Regions from separate parts of the Caballeronia sp. NCF2 genome, predicted to be linked through region 3. Evidence: predicted binding sites of a transcription regulator. Region 3 holds the regulator's gene; each other region holds the start of a gene.
The links. The regulator LexA, encoded in region 3, represses DNA repair genes until DNA is damaged. The targets are predictions, from matches to a motif close to ACTGTATNNNNATACAGT.
Positions count from the first base shown of each region.

Region 1: the regulator LexA is predicted to act here: its motif matches at 1,175-1,192, upstream of NCS02_RS10295 (ATP-dependent helicase).
Region 2: the regulator LexA is predicted to act here: its motif matches at 1,488-1,505, upstream of NCS02_RS20450 (DUF2471 family protein).

Region 1 is NZ_JALQDN010000021.1:20,813-23,059, forward strand. Features, by position in the region: gene NCS02_RS10295 (ATP-dependent helicase) at 1-1,141, opposite strand, end outside; gene NCS02_RS10300 (hypothetical protein) at 1,292-1,549, opposite strand; gene NCS02_RS10305 (hypothetical protein) at 1,620-2,036, opposite strand.
Region 2 is NZ_JALQDN010000057.1:42,064-44,310, reverse strand. Features, by position in the region: gene NCS02_RS20455 (DUF2252 domain-containing protein) at 1-1,036, shown strand, start outside; gene NCS02_RS20450 (DUF2471 family protein) at 1,102-1,458, opposite strand; gene NCS02_RS20445 (CsbD family protein) at 1,723-1,911, shown strand; gene NCS02_RS20440 (helix-turn-helix domain-containing protein) at 2,041-2,247, opposite strand, start outside.
Region 3 is NZ_JALQDN010000011.1:16,539-18,785, reverse strand. Features, by position in the region: gene NCS02_RS06910 (sulfate ABC transporter substrate-binding protein) at 1-773, opposite strand, end outside; gene lexA (transcriptional repressor LexA) at 1,032-1,709, shown strand; gene NCS02_RS06900 (hypothetical protein) at 1,907-2,233, shown strand.

The sequences.
Region 1 (2,247 bases), on a different contig from region 3:
GCTTCATGCCGCCTTCGCGCGCTTCGAGCACTTTTTCGACGACATAGCGCGCCTGATCGGCTTCATCGGCGACGGCAACGACGCGCGGCTTTTGCGCCGATGCCTTGTCGGTCCACAGATTCTTCGTGTAGCGCTCGGTCGCGAGGCCGACCACCGCGTTCGACGCTTCGAGAATCGGCAAGGTCGAACGATAGTTGCGGTCGAGCGTGACGGTCGCGGCGGGCGGATCGAAGTGGCCGGGAAAATCGAGGATGTTGCGCACCGTCGCGCCGCGAAACGAGTAGATGGATTGCGCATCGTCGCCGACGACGGTAAGGCCGCGCCCGTCCGGTTTCATCGCGAGAAGAATGGATGCCTGCAGACGGTTCGTGTCCTGATATTCGTCGACGAGAACGTGATCGAAGCGGCTCGCGAGATCGGCGGCAATCGACGGCTCCGCCGCGAGATGCGACCAGTAGAGCAGCAGATCGTCGTAATCGAGCACGCTTTGCGCCTGTTTCGCGCTGACGTACGCGGCGAAGAGGCGCTTCAGGTCCGCTTCCCACTCGCGGCACCACGGATACGACTGATCGAGCACGGTCGCCAGGGACGCGCCGGTGTTGACGACGCGCGAGTAGATCGCGAAGCACGTCGATTTGGCGGGAAAGCGCTTTTCCTTCGACGACAAACCGAGCTCGTGCCGCACGAGGTTCATGAGATCGGCCGAATCCTCGCGATCGTTGATGGTGAACGACGGCGCGAGCCCGACGAGATCGGCGTAATCGCGCAACAGCCGCGCGCCGACGCTATGGAACGTGCCCGACCACGACAAACCCTGCGCGATTGCGCTTCTCGTGCCGAGCGCGTTCATTGCGATGCGCGACACCCGCCGCGTCATTTCGAGCGCCGCGCGGCGCGAAAACGTGAGCAGCAGGATGCGATGCGGATCCGCGCCTTTCACCAGCAGATGCGCGACGCGATGCGCGAGCGTGTTGGTCTTGCCCGATCCCGCGCCCGCGATGACGAGCAGCGGCCCGCCCGCGCGCCCCGGTTCGTCGACGCCGAATTCGACGGCCTGACGCTGCGCCTCGTTGAGCTTCGCGAGATAGTCGGCGACCTGTTTTGTGGTGGATTCGTCGGCGGTGTCGGGGAGCGTGAGCACGGGAGAAAAGGCGGCGGGAAATGAGTGACGCACACTGTATATCCATACAACCCGCACGCGCAAGCCTTTGGCTCGACAAGGGTTTTGGCCCCAAATGCAACGAGCCCGGCTCGCACGGAACCGGGCTCGCATCGCTGCAAAAGATTTGCGTCAGTCGGCCTTCTTCGCGTTCTTGAGCTTCGCTTCGGCGGCGGCTTCATTGGCGTCCGATTGCGCCTCGGTCTTTTTCTTGTCGGCCTTGGCTTGCGCGACGGCCGCCTTCTTGTCGGCCTTGCTCTGTTCCTTCGCGGCCCTTTGATCGGCGGCAGTCGGCGTATCCGACGCCGTTTGTGCGAACGATGCCACGCTCGCGCTCGCGAACGTCCCCGCGATCAGCGCGGCCAGCAGTGCATGAGTTTTTCGATTCATGGTCTTCTCCCTTGTTCGATGCCGCGAGCCGCGCCAAACGCGAGCTCGCGGCGATTCCCGGTTCGCCCGCTTAATGCTGCAAGCCGGTGTCCTTCGGTGCGTTCGGCTCGGTCGCGTTCAATTCGGCCTTGGCGGCGTCCTTGTCCGCCTTGCGATTGATCTTCGCGTTCTTCACCTCTTCCTTGTACTGCGCCTTGGCCTGCTCGGTCTGCGCCTTCAATTCGGCCTTCGACGCCTTCTTCGACGCGCTGTATTCGGCGTTCGCCTTCGCATTGGCATTGCGGCGCTCGACGAGCGGATCGGTCGGCGCGGGCGCGACGAGGTTCTGCGGCGGCGGCGTCATCGGCTGTTGGGCTTGCATCGGCTGCACTTGCGCTTGCGTTTGAGTCTGCACCGGTGCGGACTGGGTCGCGGTTTGCGCATAAGCGCCCGAAGCGGCGAAAGTGGCGATGGCGGAGCCGATCAAAAGGATTCGTGCGCGAGTCATGAGCTAGTCCTCTCTTTAGTTGGCGTCGGCGGCGCTCTTACGACGGTGAAACGAGCGATCCGCGCGACTTTTGTCGATTGGAAAGATGACCGAAGCTGCATCGATCAAATGGTCGGACCGGCGGTCAATCGGGCAAGTTCGCGAAAATCAGTCACTGTTACCGACGGTTTCATCTGGCTACATTTGCCAACGAGCGCGCTTGCGTGGGGAT
Region 2 (2,247 bases), on a different contig from region 3:
GGTCGCGAGCTTCACGATCGCCGGCCGGCATCTCGGCCACGGCGATCTGGCTGCGGACGAGTTCGCGTTTGTCGCCGCGCGCAGTTATCAGACGCATCTGCGCGAGTACGCTGAAATGAGCGTGCTCGATCTCTGGTACGAGCGCATCACCTTCGATCGCATGTACCAGGCCGTGCAGAGCGAAGACGCGCGGCGGCGCATCAAGCGCGGCATCGAACGGGCTTCGCGCCGCACGCACGAAACGATGCTGCCGAAACTCGCCGACCGAACCGGCGACACGTGGCGCATTCGCGATGCGCCGCCTGCCGTGTTTCACATCCACGGCAAGAGCACGCTGATCGATAAGAACGACGGCTGGATGACGCTCAAAGCCAGTCGTGAAGATGCGCTCGCGACGCTCGTGCGCGGTTATGTCGCGACGCTTACGCCGGAGCGCGCGAGATTGCTGTCGCAATTCAGCCTGCAGGATGTCGCGTTCAAGGTGGTCGGCGTGGGCAGCGTCGGCACGCGCTGCCTCGTTTTGCTGCTCACGGATCATCACGACAAGCCGCTTTTCCTGCAGATGAAGGAGGCATCGACGTCGGTCGTCGCGAGATTCACGAAACATGCGAAGCACGCCGACGATATCAAACACGACGGGCACCGCGTCGTTCACGGACAACGTCTGATGCAGGCCGCCACGGACCCGTTTCTCGGCTGGGCGACCGGACCGCTCGGGCGCACGCTCTACATCCGCCAGTTACGCGACATGAAAATTTCCGCAGAACTCGATACTTTCAGCGACGACGTCTTTCGCGAGTACGCCGTGCTTTGCGGCTGGGCGCTTGCCCGCGCGCACGCGAAGTCCGGCGGATGCGCGCCGGAAATCTCGGGCTACCTGGGCAACAGCGATCGAATGGCCGACGTTCTAGTGCGCTACGGTCGCGCCTACGCGGATCAGGTGGAAAAGGACTACGAGGTGTTTCGCGTTGCGTGCCGGGACGGCAAGCTCGAATCGCGTTCGGATGCGGACATCGCGGCGGAGTTCGCGCCGTGAAACGATCCGCTGCGCGATGACATGAACCGGGGCACGCGGGTTCAGTCGCGTGCCGCGGGGATGCGTCAATGCGCAGCGCTGACTGCTCGTTGCCGATCCTGTCGCGATGCGCGCTCGTAGGCGTCTACGGCGAAGGCGAAAACGGCGGGCAAGGCATCCGAGGATGCAACGTCGACGACGTCATCGGTTTCGGGGAAATGAAAGTCATCGGGACGCGCGAACAGCTCGCGCAAGGCGGCTTCGTGTCGTCCCGCGAATCCGAGGTCCGCGACGGCCTCCGCCTCGATGGCATGCAACAGCCGCCAGGTCAGCGGCACTCCTTTATCGATGTAACGCCCCGCGATCTGACGCGTGATGCGCTCGAGGTCATGCACCGCGCGGGCGAACTGCCTTCTGCTCAGGTTTTCACCATTCGACTCCATGATCCACCCCTTCCGGCCGGTCTTATTGTACTGTACAAATATACAGTACTTGTTGCAATGAAAATAGCGTCGCGCTAGTCGAACCGGGTGTATGTGCGATTCCGCCTACGTGCGTTTCAGACATGCGCGGCTATGCGCGCCTGCCGACAAAGCGCATCGTTCAACCGTGCTTGGGAAACTCCTGAGCGGAACGCGCAGGCAGTTTCTGCGTTCGTTCGACGGCACCGCGCGGCCAACAGCGCTGCAAACCACGGGAGAACTGACATGAACAAGGATCAAGCCGAAGGCGTTGGCAAGCAGGTCAAGGGAAAGATCAACGAGGGCGTCGGCAAAATGACTGGGGACAAGGCGCAGGAAGCCAAGGGCGACATGCAGCAAGCAGCCGGCAAGGTCCAGAAAGGCGTGGGCGATGCACGCGAGGATCTGAAGGACAGCGTGAAAAAGAACCCGTAAGACGGGCAACCGGCGCCGCGACTCCGGCGCCGCTTTGAGCGGGACGTGCTCGATGCGCGTCCCGTTTTTATTGGCGGCGCACGGCGGCGCGCCGACTTTATGCGCAAAAAGTTCCGGACGCTCAGCGCATCAGCCGTGGATGACGACGAGCAACGCCTTGGCCTCCGCGCGCCCGACATTCCGGATCGCGTGCGCCTCGTCCGCGGCATACCGCGCGGTTTCCCCCACCTTCAGACGACGCGTCGCACCCGACGCATCGACCTCAATGGAACCGTTCAGCACCGTGAGATGCTCGCGCGTTAACGGTTCGTGCGCGTTCGACGTGAGCGCGGCGCC
Region 3 (2,247 bases):
ACCTTGTCGACCACCGCGACCGGCGGCTCCGCCAGAATGCTCACGGACGGCACCACGATCTCGAACTTGTCCGGACCGAATTCCTTCAGGGACAGGAACGCCTCGTTTTCCCACGCGATGAGCACGTCGCCCTGACCGCGCTGCACGAAGCTCGTCGTCGCGCCGCGCGCGCCGGAATCCAGCACGCCGGCGTTCTTGTAGAGCTTCGTCACGAACTCCTTGGCGGTCTGCTCGTTGCCGCCCGGCTTGTGCTGCGCGTACGCCCACGCCGCGAGGTAGTTCCAGCGCGCGCCGCCCGATGTCTTCGGATTCGGCGTGACGATCGACACGCCCGGCTTCGTCAGATCGTCCCAGTCCTTGATGTGCTTCGGATTGCCCTTGCGCACGAGAAACACGATCGTCGACGTGTACGGCGATGCGTTGTCCGGCAGGCGCTTCTGCCAGTCCGCGCCGACGAGTCCCTTGCCCGCGAGCGCGTCGATGTCATAAGCGAGTGCGAGCGTAACGACGTCCGCCTGCAGTCCGTCGATGACCGCGCGCGCCTGGCCGCCCGACCCGCCATGCGACTGCTTGAAGGTTACGGTCTCGCCCGTCTCCGCCTTCCACTTTTTCGCGAAAGCCTGATTGAAGTCCTGATACAGCTCGCGAGTCGGGTCGTAGGAAACGTTCAGAAACGACGTATCCGCCTGCGCCGGCGCCGTCATGATCAAACCCGCCGCGCCGAGCGTCGCCGCAGCAAGAAGCCGTCGCAATCCCGTGTTGATGCTTTGCATTCCCCGTTCTCCGTCTTATCGAATTGACGGAATCAGTCTAACGAGGCCTCTATATGATTGAAAATAATCGTTATTCACTTTTTTATACGTAAAACTGCTAAGAACGATATTCCTGGATGGAAGAAGCGCCGGCGGGCGCGATCCGACGGTGCGGAGGCTTCGTGGCCGCGAACTTAAAGTAAAGCTTGAAAAGCGCCAAATACTGTATAAAAATACAGTCACCTGTCCATTCATACAGTGCATCAGGGGCTCGAGCCAGTGACCAAAACATCAAAACTTACCGCGCGGCAGCAGCAGGTGTTCGAACTCATCCAGCGCGCGATCGACCGCACGGGCTTTCCGCCCACGCGCGCCGAGATCGCGGCGGAGCTCGGCTTCAGTTCGGCCAATTCCGCCGAGGAGCACCTCAGGGCGCTGGCCCGCAAGGGCGTCATCGAGCTGGCGGCGGGTTCGTCGCGCGGCATCCGGCTGCTCGGCGATGCATCTCGCATCGATCGGTCCGAGGAGCTGCCGCATCAGTTCACGCTGCCGCATCAGAGCATCATGCAATTGTCTCTGCCGCTCGTCGGCCGGGTCGCGGCGGGGAGTCCTATCCTCGCGCAAGAGCACATCTCGCAGCACTATGCGTGCGACCCCGCGCTCTTCTCCAGCAAGCCGGACTATCTGTTGAAGGTGCGCGGCCTCTCGATGCGCGACGCAGGCATTCTCGACGGCGATCTTCTCGCCGTGCAAAAGCGCAACGAAGCGAAAGACGGACAGATCGTCGTCGCGCGTCTTGGCGACGACGTCACGGTCAAGCGCTGGAAACGGCGCGCGGACGGCGTCGAACTCATCGCCGAAAACCCCGAGTATGAAAACATCTTCGTGCGCGCCGGCAGCGGCGATTTCGCGCTTGAAGGCATTGCCGTCGGGCTGATCCGCTCCGGCGAATTCTGATGTTGGCCCGCGAACGGGCAAGGCACGAAAGTCGAAGCACATTACTTTCGCACCGAGACACGAAATGTCTCATTGACATCGCAAGATAGCCTCACCAACCGCTTTCGACACCTGATTCAGGCGTCTCACAACACAACAAGCATGACGGCCACCGCGCGCGGTGCGCCGCGGTGCGTCCTATCGTCTGGAGAGTCATCATGGAACGTTTTGCCCGTCTGCTGCCCTTCCGTCAATTCGGCCGCCTGCGCCATCTGCGCACGCTGATCGCCTGCGGCATGCCGCGCGCCGAAGCCACGCCCGATCTCTTCAACGAAATGCCCGCGTTGCCGTCCCGTCAGCCGGCCTTCGCTCGCGTTTCCCTCAACAGCACGGTGCACGCCGAGGCCGAGCAGCGCGCGCCAGTGCGCGTGTATCGCGGGCAATCGCGCGTGATTCTGGTGGGCAAGATCGACGAGGTTTCGCGCATGATCGACCGCTGCATCGCCGAGGAAAATGCCGGGCTGGCCGGCGGAATCCTCGCCTGAATGGAACGCCATCG